2 linked regions of the Actinoalloteichus hymeniacidonis genome follow. The protein of the gene in region 1 interacts with the protein of each later gene in a pairwise test. Links are inferred from orthologs where the notes say so. Each region holds a gene or a part of one and is shown on either strand. Other genes may lie near its edges.

The links. The genes of interacting proteins can lie anywhere in the genome.
Region 2: the proteins of rplL (region 1) and dnaE interact in binary tests that used the Escherichia coli proteins (3 or more experiments, as listed by UniProt). The link is inferred for Actinoalloteichus hymeniacidonis from one-to-one orthologs.

What each region holds. Positions count from the first base shown.
Region 1 is NZ_JACHIS010000001.1:5,717,726-5,720,655, forward strand. It holds rplL (50S ribosomal protein L7/L12), read right to left. Parts: upstream 1,693-2,930; coding sequence 1,309-1,692; downstream 1-1,308. Other genes in the region: rpoB (DNA-directed RNA polymerase subunit beta), read right to left, coding at 1-921; rplJ (50S ribosomal protein L10), read right to left, coding at 1,764-2,324; BKA25_RS24315 (hypothetical protein), read left to right, coding at 2,762-2,930. UniProt on the Escherichia coli protein: The binding site for several of the GTPase factors involved in protein synthesis (IF-2, EF-Tu, EF-G and RF3). Is thus essential for accurate translation.
Region 2 is NZ_JACHIS010000001.1:1,668,835-1,676,208, forward strand. The notes cover bases 2,627-6,734. They hold dnaE (DNA polymerase III subunit alpha), read right to left. Parts: upstream 6,394-6,734; coding sequence 2,827-6,393; downstream 2,627-2,826. Other genes in these bases: BKA25_RS07585 (asparagine synthase-related protein), read left to right, coding at 2,627-2,809. In the rest of the region: BKA25_RS07580 (helix-turn-helix domain-containing protein), read right to left, coding at 1-679; more of BKA25_RS07585, read left to right, coding at 1,283-2,626; BKA25_RS07595 (alpha/beta fold hydrolase), read right to left, coding at 6,777-7,374. UniProt on the Escherichia coli protein: DNA polymerase III is a complex, multichain enzyme responsible for most of the replicative synthesis in bacteria. This DNA polymerase also exhibits 3' to 5' exonuclease activity. The alpha chain is the DNA polymerase catalytic subunit.

The DNA of each region.
Region 1 (2,930 bases):
GAGCTTCTTGTTCAGCTTGTATCGGCCGACCTTGGCGAGGTCGTAGCGCTTGTCCTTGAAGAACAGGTTCTCCAGCAGGGTCTGCGCGCTCTCCCTGGTCGGAGGCTCACCGGGACGCAGCTTGCGGTAGATGTCGAGGAGAGCCTCGTCCTGTCCGGCGGTGTGGTCCTTGTCCAGGGTGGCGATCAGCGTCTCGCTGAACCCGAACCGCTCCCGGATCCGCTCGGCGGTCCAACCAAGAGCCTTCAACAGCACGGTGACGGGCTGCCTGCGCTTGCGGTCGATGCGGACACCGACGGTGTCGCGCTTGTCGACATCGAATTCCAGCCAGGCGCCACGGCTGGGAATGATCTTTACGTTGTAGACGTCTTTATCCGTCGTCTTGTCGACGGCATGATCGAAATAGACGCCTGGCGAACGGACCAACTGGGAGACGACGACTCGCTCGGTGCCGTTGATGATGAACGTGCCCTTGTTCGTCATCATCGGAAAATCACCCATGAACACCGTCTGGCTCTTGATCTCGCCGGTGGTGTTGTTGGTGAATTCTGCGGTGACGAACAACGGCGCCGCATATGTCATGTCCTTGTCCTTGCACTCCTCGACAGAGGCCTTGACCTCGTCGAAGCGCGGGCTGGAGAAGGAGAGGGACATCGAGCCGGAGAAGTCCTCGATCGGGGAGATCTCGTTCAAGACCTCTTCAAGCCCACCGATTGGCAGGTCCTCGCCCGCATCAATGCGGCGTTGGAACCACGCGTCGGCACCGGTGAGCCATTCAAAGGACTGGACCTGAAGGTCCAACAGATCAGGCACCCTGAGCGGTTCACGAATCCTCGCGAACGAGACCCGCTTGGGTGCCCCAGGGATCCCCGACATGGAGTTGGTCGCAGCAGTGGCCTGGGTCGCGCGGGAGACTGCCAAGATGCGTCCTTCCAGGGACTGGTAGCTGGCTAAGCAGCGGCGCTAGCAGCCGACTAACACAGCTGTCAAGGGTGCAGTGGTGCCCAACATCCTACGCCCCGACAGAGGGCAGGCGGAAAGTGGGCAGCGCAAAGAGCCAGTCTAGCCGCAATCCCGGCGACTGTCGAGTGGCACCGGCGATGCCGCCACTCGCACGACAACAGAGTGACTCCGGTCGGCGGCGGAGTCAAGACGGCACGCGCCGATCACTCGCGTGGCCCAGCAGGCGGTCACCTCGCGTCACCATCGCCCGCCCGGAAGAGGCCACCTGCCCGTGATGCGGAAACAAAATCAGGGGGCGGACCCCAGTGGGATCCGCCCCCTGACAGAGCGTGCGTCAAAGCCTGGTCACTTGACGGTGACCTTGGCGCCCGCACCCTCGAGCTTCTCCTTGGCCGCGTCGGCGGCGTCCTTGGCGACAGCCTCGAGGACGGCCTTCGGCGCGCTCTCGACGAGCTCCTTGGCCTCCTTCAGGCCCAGGCCGCTGACGAGCTCACGGACGACCTTGATGACCTGGATCTTCTTGTCGCCTGCGGCCTCGATGACCACGTCGAACTCGGACTTCTCCTCGACGACCTCAGCAGCTGCGGCCGGGCCTGCGGCAACCACGGCGGCCGGGGCGGCGGCGGTGACGTCGAACGCCTCCTCGAACTCCTTCAGGAAGCCGGACAGCTCCAGGAGGGTCATCTCCTTGAACTGGTCGAGCAGCTCTGCGTTGGAAAGCTTCGCCATGATGGCTGTTCCTCTCTAGCTGACCCACCCGGTTGGAATATCCGTCGGGCAGGTGGATGGTGGGTGGGTGCTCAGCCTTCGGCCGGAGCGTCGGCGGCCTCGGCCTCGGGGGCCGCGCCTTCCTGCTTCTTCTCTTCCAGCGCGACCATGAGCCTGGCGGCCTTCGTCGCAGGCGCTGCGAACATGTACGCGGCCTTAGACAGGTTGGCCTTCAGCGCTCCCGCCATCTTGGCGAGCAGCACGTCGCGAGACTCGAGGTCGGCAATGCTGTTGACCTCGTCCACGGACAGCGCGCGGCCGTCCATGTAGCCGCCCTTGATGACGAGCGCCTTGTTGTCCTTCGCGAAGTCGCGCAGGGCCTTGGCTGCATCGACGGGCTCGCCCTCGACGAATGCGATGGCGGTCGGACCGGTGAACAGGTCGCTGAGACCGTCCACCCCGGCGTCCGACGCGGCGCGCTTGGCCAGCGTGTTCTTCGCGACGCGGTACGTGGCGCCCTGGCCGAGCGCATGACGCAGCTCGTTGAGCTGTGCCATGGAGAGCCCGCGGTACTCGGTGATCACCGCTGCCGAAGCAGAACGGAAACGGTCTGAGATCTCGGTAACCGCATCGACCTTGTCGGACTTGGCCATGTCGCCTCCTCTCTACGCATCGAATGTCGTTCGGGCGTGGCCGAACGACGGTGCTCGGGTCTGCTGATCCCGAAGCGAAGTCCATGCGGAGAAGACGAACGCCCCGGCGCAAGACGGCACGGGGCGTGAAAGCGACCGTCATCCAAGGATGACGTCGACGAGCCTCGTTCCTCCTGCGCGGGCCGCCCATTTCCACAACGGGCCTTCGTCGTGACGCAGTCGCCTGCGCACGAAACCAGCGGTCTTCGGTAGAACTGACGACTAGGTTAACCCATCGCGAAACGTCCCCGTGCCCGGGCTGGCACCACCACCTCGACGAGGCCGAGGTCGGACAACCTCTGCCTGCGAACCCCGATGTGTGCCGTAGCACCCGGGCTGCCGAAGACCGTGCTTCCGAGTCACTACCTGCAGCCGATCAGCCACGGCATGATGTGGAGGTGGCCGAACTCCAACGCCCTGACAATCCAGACGAGGTGCCCCCGCGACAAGCCGCGCTACCTGCCGTTCCCACCGAACCCCCGGCAGGGAACGCAGCGGACCAGCTCGACCCCGTCGCCCGGCGTGAATTCGAGGAGTTCCGTCGCTTCCAAGAGTTTCAGCGGTACA
Region 2 (7,374 bases), 4.0 Mb from region 1 along the record:
GAGGGTGGTTCGCGCTGTGCTGAGCTTCGGCAAGCGCAAAGGCCCACAAACGACGCGCCGTGTTGTGATCATCGACGTCGTAGGCCATCCAACCTGCCGTCGAGGCGAGTTCCGCCGTGGCTACGACGAGGCGTGTCTGAACCGCAGGGGAGCAGATGGCATCTCTCAGTCGTCGAACCTGCTGAAGTTGGGCGATCGCTGCTGCTCGACAGAACCCACCGCCATGGGCGAGGTCGAGGCGACGGAAACCGTCGGTCATGGCTTCGATCGCATCGACATCGGCTGCCCCGATGCGTGATCGGGGAACCGGTTCGGTACTCCAAGGGAGCAGTTCGCCAAGCCGCGAGATCTCCGGATGCAGGTTTGATCCGAGCGCGGCCGCTGTGACCAGGTTGAGGAAGTCTCGGCGTTCCAACCAACTCGCCTCCTTGACATGAGCATTATCGAGTTCATCGGGTCGGCTTGGGAATCCGAAACGCTGAGCTGGGATACGCAGGGCAGTGGCCATCCGGGCAGCCAGCTTCACATGCGTGAGTCTGCGTTCACCACGCTCGACGGCGGAAACTCGAGACTGAGAGAGTCCGAGCAAATCGGCGAGTTCCAGTTGCGACATCCCGGTGTGGCTCCGCACGGCGAGGAACACAGCCCCGAAGTCGTAGTGGGCCAGCGCTGTGCGCATACCCGGATCATCGAAGAACCCCGGGGGAATCGGCTTGCACACGCTCAACTCGGCCACGTACGTGCTGCACGCCGTACTGGTGTGTGTCGATGCTCCACAGAACTGGCAGTGCTTTCGTCGGCTGCTCACGGTCTACCGCCGTTGCTTAGTCGAGACGCGGGAATTCATACCGTATCGGCTGTGGCCGCCCAACGTCCGCACTGTACGAGCAAATCCCGTTCTCGAAGGTTGGACGCTCGGAGAAGCCCCGATGGGGCTAGACCCAATGGGCGTCGAAACTCCCGTATCCAACGGTGATCATGGAGTGCATGGCTGGATCTCGATTACTTAGGCTTGTTCTCCGACCTATCGACGATGGGCACCCTGTGCGTCGATGAGTTGTGACCACACGCAACTTATCCGTGATTCAACCAGAATGGAGGTGAAACCACATGGCCGAGATGGAAGACCTCTTCGACAGTCCGCCTATCATCGAGACCGTTGAGGCAGTCGAGCGTTACCTGCGCAAGCCTGCTGGAAGCGAAGACCAGGGGTACAAGGACGAGGATTGACGGACCGGGGGTGAGTCGGCAGTACCGGCTCGCCCCCGAACCTGGAGGTTGTGTGCTCAAGCTTCAGCTGGCGATCGTGCCCGATCGGCCGCTCTGGTCGTGGTCGTCCGGACGATGGACGGCTCGATGTGGCTGGATAGAGCCGCTCAGTAACCCAGCCCTCGAATCGCTGCTCGTGACGGATGGGGTCCGAACAGCCGTGATAGTTCGGGAGCGAATGCCGGATACGGCGCCATGGCAAGGACCGATCAGCCGCATCAAGCCTGAAAACTGGGTGAACGCTCTCGACCAACTGCGGCGTACCTCGGTCGAGTTCGTCGTGGTCGAATTCGAATGGCCTGCTATTCGGTTGCATGCCGGAGCGTGGGGCACCGCTCCGCTGTATCTGGCTGCTCGCGACAGCCGCCTGCATGCATCATGGGATTTCGACGATCTGCGGCCACATATTGTCTCGTCCGAACTTGATTTCCGCGAACTCAGTCGACTCTTGACACGGCGGCACCGCTACACCCGGAACACCATAGCCCGATCGGTCGTTCAACTCACAGAACGATCTTCTGTCGAGTTTCGAGCGGGCAGCCTGGAATCCTGCTATCCGCAAGCTGCTCCTCGATATCGGGCACGGAGTGTCGGTCCTGACGCTCCGGTTCTCGATGCGTTCGACTCACTGCTCGGTCAGGCGGTGCGCCGCCGTGAAGTGACCAGCGAGAGTGCGGTCGCGGAACTCTCGGGCGGACTGGACTCGGCTTTGGTCGCGTTGACCTTGGCTGCGGGAAGTCCTGGTCTAGCAAGCTATGGCCTGAGTATCGAGGGAGAAGCAGCAGCCCAGCAACGCCGTCGACGCGCTGAACTCGTCCGGTTTCGCTCATTGCGTGATGTGTCGATCCCGGCGTGCCGGCCATTCGATCCAGCTGGTCCCAGGGCTGCGAACCCAGGCGAAGAGCCCTATGCCGAGGCCCTACATCGGATTCTCATGACGTCGTCGGAGCCCGTTGTGTTCACCGGCATCGGCGGCGACGAGATGCTTGCGTTACGGAGTGCCGAACGGTCCGATTTCGGCCGCCGGTGTGCGCAGAAACCACCACGCTGGCTAGGACACCGAGCACGAGAACAGCTTCCGTCGATCGACGAGGATCTAGCGCCGGTCAGCGTCCTTCACGAGACATCCTTGTTGGCCTTCGCCTGCCGCAACCCGATCTTTCTCCGCGCCGGTAGGTGGCCGGTCTCCCCGTTGTGCGATCCGGAGCTGGTCTTGTTCGGGCAATGGTTGCCTATGGATTGGCGGGTTTCGAAGCGGTTGGCGCGGGTCTGGCTCGAGCGACTCGGCCTGAGTAATGACGTGGTCTATCCGGCGCTGCGGGAGAACTTCGCGGGTGTGATGCAGCGTGGATTACGTCTCGGTGGACTGTCGTTAGCGAAGCAGGTGATCGAGGAGTCGGTATTGGTGGACTTGGGTCTCGTCGACGGCGACGCGATGCGCGCCGCCGTCGACGAAGCCGAGATCGAGGCGGTGATCGATACCTCGTTGTACGATTTCCTCGCGGTGGAGCGAGGCCTACGCAGTCTGCTCGGTGCCTGAGCTTCCCGGAGAGCGGCTCACGACACCACCGTCAGACCGGGGATCGCCTTCAGCTCGGCGGCGAAGGCGCCGCTGAACTCGACCGGGTACTTCTCGACCTCGTAGGTCTCCTCGGCGTCGTTGTGCACCAGGACCAACCGCAACGGGGCATCGCCCCGGTGGGCCAGCAGGGTGCTGCGCAGTTCGCCGACGACGTCGCGGGTCAGTCGGTGGGCCTCGGCCCGCAACATCACGGCAGGTGCCACCCCGGGATTGGTCTCGGCCGCGCTGATGTCGAGCTGGACCACACCCGAGCCGAAGATCGACATCTTGTCCTCGCGCCAGTTCACCCGGCCCTTGACCGCGACCGAGGAGTCGGGGATCAGATCCTCGTGCAGGACGCTGTAACTCTTGTGGAAGAACAGCACCTCGATTGCGGAATCCAGGTCCTCGATGGTGACGATCGCCCACGGCTCGCCCTGCTTGTTCACCCGGCGATCGACGCTGGAGATCATCCCGGCGACGACGACCTCACCCTCCTTCGGCGCCTCGTTCACAATGGTCGCGATCGCCTTCGGCGCGTGCTTGCGCAGGATGCGTTCCGCACCGTCCAAGGGATGCGCCGACACGTAGAGGCCCAACATCTCCCGTTCGTAGGCGAGTAGCTGCTTACGCGGCCATTCGTCCGAGGAGAAGTTGAGGTGGGCCAACGGCGAGGCCTCGGCGGACGCACCGCCGTCCTCGTCTCCGCCACCGAACAGGTCGAACTGGCCGAGCGCCTCCTGGCGCTTGAGCCCGATCACGGCATCGACCGCCGCCTCGTGATGTTCGAAAAGGGAGCGACGCGAGGTATCGAAGGAGTCGAAGGCACCTGCCTTGACCAGTGATTCGATAACCCGCTTGTTACAGGCCACGATCTCGGCCTTATCCAGGAAATCGGTGAACGAGGTGTATCGGCCCTTTTCCTTGCGGCGAGAGACGATCGATTGCACGACGTTGGCGCCCACGTTCCGTACCGCGCCCAAGCCGAAGCGGATGTCCTTGCCGACGGCGGCGAAGTGCAACCCGGAGTCGTTCACATCCGGTGCGAGGACCTTGATGCCCAAGCGCCTGCACTCCGCCAGGTACACGGCGGACTTGTCCTTGTCGCCGCCGATGGACGTGAGTTGAGCTGCCATGAACTCAGTCGGGTAGTTGGCTTTGAGGAAAGCGGTCCAGTACGCCACGAGCCCGTAACCGGCGGTATGGGACTTGTTGAACGCATAGCCCGCGAAGGGCAACATGACGTCCCAGAGCGTCTGGATCGACTCCTCCGAGTAGCCGTTGCCGAGCATCCCCTTGTTGAACTTCTCGAACTCCTGCTCCAAGACCTCTTTCTTCTTCTTACCCATGGCCCGTCGCAGCAGGTCCGCGCCACCCAGGGTGTATCCGGCGAGCTGCTGGGCGATGGCCATGACCTGCTCTTGGTAGACCAACAGGTGGTAGGTCTCACCCAGAATCGGCTCCAGAGCGTCCTTCAGCTCCGGGTGGATGGGCGTGATCTTCTGCCTGCCGTTCGAGCGCTCGGCGTAGTTGATGTGCGCGTTCGCGGCCATCGGACCGGGTCGGTACAGGGCGATCACAGCGGCAATGTCACCGAAGTGTTTGGGTTGCATACGGCGCAGCAGGTCCCGCATCGCGGCACCGTCGAGCTGGAACACGCCCAGGGTGTCGCCCCGACTCAGCAGCTCATAGGACGCCTTGTCGTCGAGTCCCAGGGTCTCGAGGTCGATCTGGATCCCGTGGTTGCGTTCGACTTCCTTGATCGTGTCGTCGATGACCGTCAGGGTGCGCAGCCCGAGGAAGTCCATCTTCAACAGGCCGATGTCCTCGCAAGCCGGGTAATCCCAGCCGGTGATGATCGACCCGTCATCGCGCTTCCACAGCGGGATGACGTCGAGCAGCGGCTGCGAGGAGAGGATCACCGCACAGGCGTGCACGCCCGCGTTACGGGTGAGACCCTCCAAACCTCGGGCGGTCTCGAAAATGGTCGAGACCTCCTGATCGCTCTGGATCAGAGAACGGATCTCACTGGCTTCCGCATATCGCTCGTGACTGGGGTCGACAATGCCTGCCAGCGGGATGTCCTTGGCTGCTACCGGCGGGGGGAGCGCCTTGGAGATCCGGTCGGCGATGCTGAATCCGGGCTGGCCGTAGTGGACGCGGGCGGCATCCTTGATGGCGGCCTTGGTCTTGATGGTGCCGTAGGTGATGACCTGTGCGACGTTCTCCGCGCCCCATTTCTCGACCGTGTAGTCCATGACCTCGCCGCGCCTGCGCTCGTCGAAGTCGAGGTCGATGTCGGGCATCGAGATGCGCTCGGGGTTCAGGAACCGTTCGAACAGTAGAGAGTGCTCGATCGGGTCGAGGTCGGTGATCCGCAGGATGTAGGCCACGAGCGATCCGGTGGCAGAACCCCGGCCCGGACCCACGGCGATCTTCTGGTCCTTGGCCCACCGGACAAGGTCGCCGACCACCAGGAAGTAGGCCGGGAATCCCATCTGGGCGATGACGCCGAGTTCCCGCTCGATGCGGTCCTGGTACTCCTGGGTCAATCCGTTCGGAAAGCGGGCTGGCGTGAACTGTTCGACCTCGGCCCGTAGAACGCTGTTCTCCGTCTCTCCCTCAGCGAGCGGGAACCGGGGCATTCGGTCGACATGGGCGTAGACCTCGTCGTAGGACTCGACACGCTCGGCGATGAGCAGCGTGCTATCCGTGGCGCCGGGTACCTCGGTGTCCCAGTAGGCCCGCATCTCATCGGCGGACTTCAGGTAGTAGCCGTCGCCGTCGAACTTGAAGCGGGTCGGGTCGGTGAGGGTTTTACCCGACTGGACGCAGAGCAACGCGCCGTGGGTATCGGCTTGATCTTGCGTGACATAGTGCGAGTCGTTGGTTGCCAACGGCTTCAGTCCGAGTTCGCGACCGATGTGCAACAGGCCCTCGCGCACCGATCGCTCGATGGGCAGCCCGTGGTCCATCAACTCCAGAAAGAAGTTCTCGGCGCCGAAGATGTCCCGATAGTCCGACGCCGCCTGCATCGCCTCGCGCGGCTGGCCCAGCCGCAGCCGGGTCTGCACCTCGCCGGAGGGACAGCCGGTGGTGGCGATGATCCCCTCGGCGTGCTCTGAGATGAGTTCCCGGTCCATTCGGGGCTTGCGGTAGTAGCCCTCGTAAGAAGCCAGACTCGAAAGCTTGAACAGGTTGCGCAGCCCGGTGGCGTTGCCCGCGAGCATCGTCATGTGTGTGTAGGCGCCCGCGCCGGAGACGTCGCCGCCCTCACCGGATTGGTCGCTGGAGCGCTGGTTGCTCTCACCCCAGAACACCGGCTTTTTGTGAAAGCGGCTCACCGGGGCGATGTAGGCCTCGATACCGATGATCGGCTTGATGTCCCGCTTCTTCGCCTGCCGGTAAAACTCGGCCGATCCGTACATGTTGCCGTGGTCGGTCATACCGACGGCGGGCATACCCAGCCGCTCGGCCTCGGCGAACAGCGGCGCTACCTTGGCGGCTCCGTCCAGCATCGAGTACTCGGTGTGGACGTGTAGATGGACGAACGAGTCGGACACAACTCTCCCTGGCGGCGAGGAACGGGCGAGGCTGTACCGCCGCGCGTGCGGGAAGAGAGGTCGGCCGAGGGGTCCCCGCGTGCGCGGGGGCAGACGTGTAGACGGCTGGGGGCGGGCACCGATTCCTCCCCGCGTGCGCGGGGCTAACGGTTCATCCTGTCTTACGACGTCGAGCCTCCGCATAAGGGCCCGGCATTTTCCTCAAAGGGTGCGCTGACCTGTGATGACGTCTGTCTCGGCGTGTTGCGCTCAGGTCCCCGAGCACGGGTTCGTGGCGTGCGGGGAACCCTGGGGTTCTTGGCCACATGCTCCACGGCGTGCCGGTGGTGCCGTGCTCTGGCCGGTAACCATGCAGCTGGACGAGGGGATATCTCGCCGACGCCCTACCCCGCTCCGACCACTCCCCGCAGAATCTCCCCCGCTCGCTTCCACAGCAGCGATCCGCCCTCGTCGGGTAGTTCGCTGCGCTGGGCGTTGGGCAGTCGCTCGGCGAGGGTGCGGCCGAGGTCGGGGGAGTGGGTGGGGTTGGTGTCGTGGGCGCCGAACCAGAGCGTCACGGGGACGGTGATCTCGGCCGGGTCGAATGGCCAGCGGGACATGGAGAGCAGGGTGTCGCGGGCGTATCCCGCCGGGCCTTGGGCGAAGCCCTCGGCCAGCGCCCGGCGGTAGGCGGCGTCGAATTCGGGGGCGGTGTAGACGGCGCGGTCCACCGGACCGCTCATCTGAGTCACCATCTCGCGCATCGACGTCGCATCGGCGAAACCGGCGAAGGAGGCCTCGGCCGCAGCCGGGTCGGTGGTCGCCATGGTGATCAGGTCACGGACCTGCGGCGGGAGCAGTTCGACGATCGCGGGCGCGGCGAGTTCGTCGGTGGGGGAGACCAGTGCGACGGCCGAGACGAGTCCCGCTGCCGCGCAGGCCAACGCGAAGGGCGCACCCTGGGAGAAGCCCACCATCGAAGGCCTACCGCCGGAAGCCGTG